DNA from 3 places in the Pedobacter sp. B4419 genome. Region 2 is predicted to be linked to each of the others. Evidence: riboswitches for the same ligand, from Rfam matches in the RefSeq annotation. Region 2 holds a riboswitch; each other region holds the start of a gene.
The links. A riboswitch is a leader RNA that binds a small molecule or an ion and turns the genes downstream of it on or off. The one in region 2 is predicted to bind cobalamin.

Region 1 (2,202 bases), 770 kb from region 2:
GGCTAGCCTATTCAGTATTCGACTATCGTTCATGCCGTATTTTTTCAGCTTTGCATTGATTTCTGCCCGGCCAATAAACTCAAATAATCGATTAAAGGCATCATTATCGCTGGTTAAGAGTATCTTTTTAACGTAATGTTCAATGGAAGGCTTTCCGTTTGCGGCGCTTTCGTCTTTCAAAACCTTGGTCTGGCCTTTAAAGCTGCTATCGGTTAGCATAACCAGATCGGCACTCATGCCTTTGCTTTTTAACGCATTTACCTTTTCTAAGGCAAAGACTACGGCAGCCAGCTTAACAGTACTGGCGGGGTAAAAATACCGTTGCGGATTAAAATTGTAGCTAAAGGTTTTAAAACTCGGTTTATTGTTTTTATCGCGGTTCACCTGTGTATAGATTACCTGAACTTCGTTTTTGTTGGGGTGATTTAAAATTCCCGAAAAGAGTTCAGGCTTGTCTTGCATTAGTTTTTGCAGGAAAACGGTGTCTGTTTGTTGTGCCATCGCCTGGATGCTGATGATAAATAATGAACAAAGGGATAATAAGGTACGCATAAGCTCTATTTTGAACCTAAATATAGGGTTTTATAAGCGTTTGCAAAACCGTGTAATTGTAACATCTCCTTGCCATATTTGCTTCTGTGCTTAATTTGGCTATATTTGCATCGCTTTTGGTTCCCGATTTTAGGATTGGGATTAAAAGGGAATACGGTGTAAATCCGTAACTGTCCCGCAGCTGTAAGCTCTGTAACGATTTTCAAATCTTGGCCACTTTTTCGCAAGAAAGGGGAAGGCAGGAAATCGGGAGTAAGTCAGAAGACCTGCCTTAGCATTATATTTTCATAGCTTTCGGGGATTGAAGCTAGGAGTAGATGCTTGTTGATACATGCTCCTTAATTTCTGTTTGCTGTGGGTTTAACTCACAACAAAAATGACAAAAAAGAATCTGGCCTTTTTTAAAGGCTATGTTGCTTTTATTGGTTTCGCTGTAGGGGGAATGCTGTGCGCATTTCCAGGCATTGCCCTTGCCCAAAATACCGATACGCTGACCAAGGTTAACCAACTTAAAGAGGTCAAGATAAACGAATATCGCGTAAGCAGGCAAAGCTTGTCGCCAGCTGCCCTGCAGGTTTTAACGGCCGAAGACCTGAAGCGGATCAATAGCCTATCTGTTGCCGATGCCATTAGGTATTTTTCTGGCGTACAGCTCAAAGACTACGGAGGCATTGGTGGTTTAAAAACGGTCAATGTCAGGAGTATGGGTACTAACCACACCGCTATTTTTTATGATGGCATCCAATTGGGCAATGCGCAGAATGGCCAGGTAGACCTGGGAAAATATTCACTGGACAACTTAGAGGAGGTTTCACTCATCAGTGGACAAAGCAACGAGCAGCTGCAACCAGCCAAGGGCTATGCTTCGGCAAGTGCCATCTACCTTAAAACAAGGGCTCCGATTTTTGAGGATAGAAAATACAGCATTAGCGCCAATTTTAAAACCGGAGATTTCGGTTTGATCAATCCTGCATTTGTTTATCAGCGCGAAATCAGCAACAACATTTCGGCCAGTGTAAGCAGCGAATACATCAGGGCCAATGGAAAATACAAATTTAGGTATACCAACGGTATTTATGATACTGCAGCGGTAAGAAATAACGGCGATGTAAATAGATTCAGGCTAGAAACGTCTTTATTTGGCAAACTTAACAAACAAGGGAAATGGCATGCGCAGCTTTACTCTTTTTTATCAGACAGGGGATTGCCAGGTGCCATCGTTTCTAATAAATTCGATTACAACCAGCGCATCTGGGACAGAAACGTATTTGTACAAGGCAATGTAACGCAAAACTTTGGCGAACGGTTATCCATTTTGCTCAACACCAAACTGGCTTATGATTATACCCGTTTTCTCGATCCGGAATATGTAACCATTAACGGTTTTCTTGATAATCGTTTTCACGAAAGGGAAGCCTACGTTTCTTTGGCCGCCAATTATAAACTGGCCAGCATATGGAATGTGTCTTTCGCATCAGATTATCAATATCAAGACCTCAAAGCCAATCTTTATCGCTTTGCTTATCCCCGCAGAAATACCTTTTTAAATGTGCTTAGTACTTCACTAAAGCTAGAAAGGCTCGAAGTTCAGGCAAATATCCTGAGCACTACCATCAATGACGAGGTTAAAGAATATTCTTCGGCAGGAAA
Region 2 (2,202 bases):
TCTCATCGGTTTCGAGGTCCAAATCGCATGGAGAATGCACCAATGAACAAGATGGCGCTATCCAAACCCTGTCTTTGCCCAATATGCTTACCGCTTTTTCAATGAGTTGCAAAGAGGCATCGAAATCATTCTTCCAAATATTGCGTCCATCAACCACACCTAAAGAAAGGATGGCATTTGGAGGGAAAACCTCCAATACCTTGTCCAATTGTACAGGCGCACGCACCAAATCAACATGCAGCACATTAAATGGCAAAGAGGCCACCAAAGGGAAATTGGTATTGAGGTCTTCAAAATAGGTAGCCAACACGATTTTTAGGCGTGGAAATGCCTTCCTGATCTCCTTATAGGCATTGCTGAAGGCCTGCTGTTCTTTTGCAGAAAGATCGAGGCAAAGAAAGGGCTCATCAAACTGTATATATTCCACGTTTAAAGCTTCTAGGCGACGTAAGATTTCGAAATAAACTGGCAATAGATTGTTCAGTAGCGATAGCTTATCAAAACCAGCCTCTTTTTCCTTGCCCAGCAACAAATAAGAAACCGGACCGATCAATACGGGTTTAGTGGTGATACCCAATTGTTTGGCTTCATAAAACTCGTCGATAATCTTGGTAGAGAAAAGCTTGAATTGTTGGTTTTTATAAAATTCGGGTACGATGTAATGGTAATTGGTATCGAACCATTTGGTCATTTCCATGGCTACCACATCCAGTCCGTCTTTTTGATAGCCCCTGGCCATGGCAAAATACAGGTCGAGTTCTACATTGCCACTCTTTAGGATTACTTCGTTGTAGCGTTTCGGAATCGCTCCAAAACAGAATGAATGGTCTAGTACCTGATCGTAGAATGAAAAGTCGTTAGATGGGATTACATCAATACCTGCTTGTTTTTGCAGTTCCCAGTTGGCTTGCCTCAGGTTTTTACCTACCTGAAGCACACTTTTGAAGGTGGTTTTGCCTGCCCAATAGTTTTCGCAGACCTTTTTAAGTTCGCGCTGGCTACCTATACGCGGATAGCCCAAATTTTGCGTTTGCATCTTTTAAAGATTAAGTGAATAAAATCATTAAAAGCCCTACGCCTTATCCGTACTTTGGCAATAATAAAATGGAAGGGAAACAATGCAGACATGCCAATCCCATTAGGAAAAGGCTCAAATTGCATCATACCAGACCAATGGCTTTATTACGCGAAAGCATCGTCAATTCGATAAACGGCAGGTCTCCTGACTTATCCCCCATCTTATCGCCTTCCCATTTTGATTGCTCGAAACAGTGGCTTTATGATAAGATCGTTGCCTTTACAGGCAGGATTTACAGTTGCGCGACAGCTCGTGATTTGCACACGATTCCCTATTAACCTCGATATTACACCGAGGACCGATACCGGTTGATGAAAAATAAAGTGAAGAACTTACATCGGGGTAAAGGTAGGGAATAGAAAGGTAATTTTTGCTTTTCAGTTGACAGTTTTCAGTTATCAGTTTTGGTTAATAGTTCATGTCAAATCGGCGTATCGTCATTGCGAGCGAGCGAAGCAATCTTTTATCAATGAGTTGTAAGCGCTAGTTTGCAGTTCTCGGCTTGCAATTAAACCGCAAAGCATACAAGCACCGATCTTTGCACGGTTCTTGTATGCTTTGCGGTCAAACCAGTCAGCCAATGAACTAATGAACCAATGAACCAACTAAGCGTTCAATCCACCATCAATAGTCAAGGCACTGCCGGTAATGTATTTTCCTTCTTCGCTGGCCAAAAAAGCCACCAAGCCAGCAACATCGGCCCCAGTGCCATATTCTGGCAAGGCCATGCGGGTTCTTAAGAAATCGGCCAGTTCGCTATTTGCCGGGTTCATATCGGTATCAATTGGACCTGGTTGTACCACATTTACAGTAATGCCTTTCTTGCCTAAATCTCTAGCCAAGCCACGTGTAAAGCCTTGAACCGCAGCTTTGCTCATTACGTATAATGTGCCACCTGGACCACCTGCATTATCGGCCATATTGCTGCCAATAGTAATGATACGGCCACCTGTAGGCAAGTGTTTTACCGCAGCCAATGCCGCCGCATAAACCGCTCTTACATTTACCGCCATTATATCTTCATAATCTTGTAGGGTATGCTCTTCAAATGCACTTCCGATATAAATTCCGGCGTTGCTTACCAAAATATCAAGTGCACCAAATTGCGCAACGGTTTGTTCAAC
Region 3 (2,202 bases), 770 kb from region 2:
TATATTGAGCGAAAATATTCCCAATTATACTGAGGTAAAGCAAATAGATGCCAAATTTTGGAAGAGCAGGTATGACAGCATCCGCAACTTCGAAAAACAGCTAACCGACAATGGTACTGTGATATTAAAGTTTTTTTTACATGTTTCGAAGGATGAGCAGAAGCAACGTTTTTTAGACCGCATAGAAGATCCTGCCAAGAACTGGAAATTTGCTTCTGGCGATTTGAAAGAAAGGGCTTTATGGAAAAAATACATGGATGCCTACGAAGAAGCTATTCAGGAGACATCAACCAGCAATGCGCCTTGGTTTGTGATACCAGCCGATAAAAAATGGTATGCCAGATTGGTCATCAGTCAGGTGGTTGAGGCCGCATTTGAAAAAATGAACCTCAAATTTCCGGTATTGCCAAAAGAAGAGTCAGATCAATTGTTGGCATTGAAGCAACAACTGCTGGATGAGAAATAAGTTCTTCATGATCAGGTGTTTGCAGATTGACCTAAGCAAATCGTTCACATCCGAATTTGTGACTTCTTAGATACAAGAGCTAATCTCTGTAAATCTTATTTAAAAATTAAATACTTCTCAATACCTTTGCCCCGCTTTTGGTTCCCGGTTTTAGGATCGGGATTAAAAGGGAATACGGTGTAAATCCGTAACTGTCCCGCAGCTGTAAGCTCTGTAACGGTTTTCAAATCTTGGCCACTTTTTCGCAAGAAAGGGGAAGGCAGAGAATCGGGAGTAAGTCAGAAGACCTGCCTTAGCATTATAATTTCATAGCTTTCGGGGATTGAAGCTAGGAGTGGGACTAATTTATTATACCTCATTTCTGTCATTGATTCTATTGCTGTGTGTAAAAAAACTCACAAACATTGAAGAAAACAACCAAATGGATTGTAACAGGTCTAGGACTTGCACAATTGGTACTTGTAGGCAAAACAAAAGCCCAAGAAGTACAATCATTAAACGAAGTAGTGATTTCTGCTACTAAGAACGAACAAAAACAATCGCAAACAGGCAAGGTAGTCAGCATTATTACTAGGGAAGAACTAGATCGCAGCGCGGGAAGAAACCTGGCCGAATTGCTAAATCAGCAGGCCGGCATTAATGTAGTAGGGGCAGGCAGCAATTATGGCAAAGACAAAAGCATATTTTTTCGAGGCGCGGCAAGTACCTACACTGTAATTTTGATTGACGGGGTTTTGGCTTCAGATCCTTCTTCGGTGTTAGGCGCTTTCGATCTTCGCATGATTGCCATTGATCAGATAGAGCGGATCGAAATTCTTCGTGGAGGCCAATCTACGCTTTATGGTTCTGATGCCGTTGCAGGTGTAATCAACATCATTACAAAAAAGAGTGGCAACAAAGGCAATAATGTATATGGCGTAGCCAGTGCGGGCAGCTATAATTCTTATAAAGGAACCATTGGTTTGAGCAGCCAAGTTGATGCGGTTACCTATAATGTAAGCTACAGCCATTTCAGGACGGATGGTATTTCTGAAGCCGCCAATCCGGCAGGGAATACGCAAGCTTTTGATAAAGATGGCACCAGGCAGGATGCGGTAAATGCCAATTTCACTATCCAATTGGACAAGCGTTTGAGCATTAATCCATTCTTGCGTTATTTTGCCGGAAAATTCGATTATGACGACGATGCATTTGTCGATGCCAATAACAAATCAGAATCGAAGCACTTTAATGGCGGCTTAAATGCGCAGTACCAATTAAACAAAGGCAAAATCACCCTCAATTATAGCCACGAAAATACATCTAGAGAATACGTAAGCATGTATGGTGGTCGTTATGATGGCCGCATGGATTGGTTGGATCTGTTCTATAATCAAAACCTTGGCGAAAAAGTAAACCTATTGGTGGGTTTGGATAACCGTGCAACCGCAGTAACTTACTATGGTGCAACCTTAACAAAGCCGTCTACCAATTTGTTCAGCACTTATGCCTCTGTATTTTTGCATGATTTGAGTGTGTTTAATCTTGAAGTAGGTGGCCGTTACAATAAGCACAATAAATATGGCGAAAACTATACCTATGCCGTAACACCAAGTATCAACATTATTAAAGAAGTAAAACTATTCGGTACGGTTTCATCTGCATTTAGGGCGCCAATGCTCGATATGCTTTTTGGTCAATACGGCGCCAATTTGAACTTAAAGCCTGAAAAAGCGACGAACTATGAAGCAGGCGCG

Region 1: linked by a shared signal. The riboswitch ahead of AC570H_RS06105 (TonB-dependent receptor plug domain-containing protein) and the one ahead of metE (5-methyltetrahydropteroyltriglutamate--homocysteine S-methyltransferase) in region 2 are both predicted to bind cobalamin.
Region 3: linked by a shared signal. The riboswitch ahead of AC570H_RS06095 (TonB-dependent receptor plug domain-containing protein) and the one ahead of metE (5-methyltetrahydropteroyltriglutamate--homocysteine S-methyltransferase) in region 2 are both predicted to bind cobalamin.

What each region holds. Positions count from the first base shown of each region.
Region 1 is NZ_JCASSL010000001.1:1,521,921-1,524,122, forward strand. Features, by position in the region: gene AC570H_RS06100 (serine hydrolase) at 1-552, opposite strand, end outside; cobalamin riboswitch at 652-840, shown strand; gene AC570H_RS06105 (TonB-dependent receptor plug domain-containing protein) at 929-2,202, shown strand, end outside.
Region 2 is NZ_JCASSL010000001.1:2,288,160-2,290,361, forward strand. Features, by position in the region: gene metE (5-methyltetrahydropteroyltriglutamate--homocysteine S-methyltransferase) at 1-1,036, opposite strand, end outside; cobalamin riboswitch at 1,196-1,396, opposite strand; gene AC570H_RS09535 (3-oxoacyl-ACP reductase family protein) at 1,684-2,202, opposite strand, start outside.
Region 3 is NZ_JCASSL010000001.1:1,518,347-1,520,548, forward strand. Features, by position in the region: gene AC570H_RS06090 (polyphosphate kinase 2 family protein) at 1-466, shown strand, start outside; cobalamin riboswitch at 588-775, shown strand; gene AC570H_RS06095 (TonB-dependent receptor plug domain-containing protein) at 871-2,202, shown strand, end outside.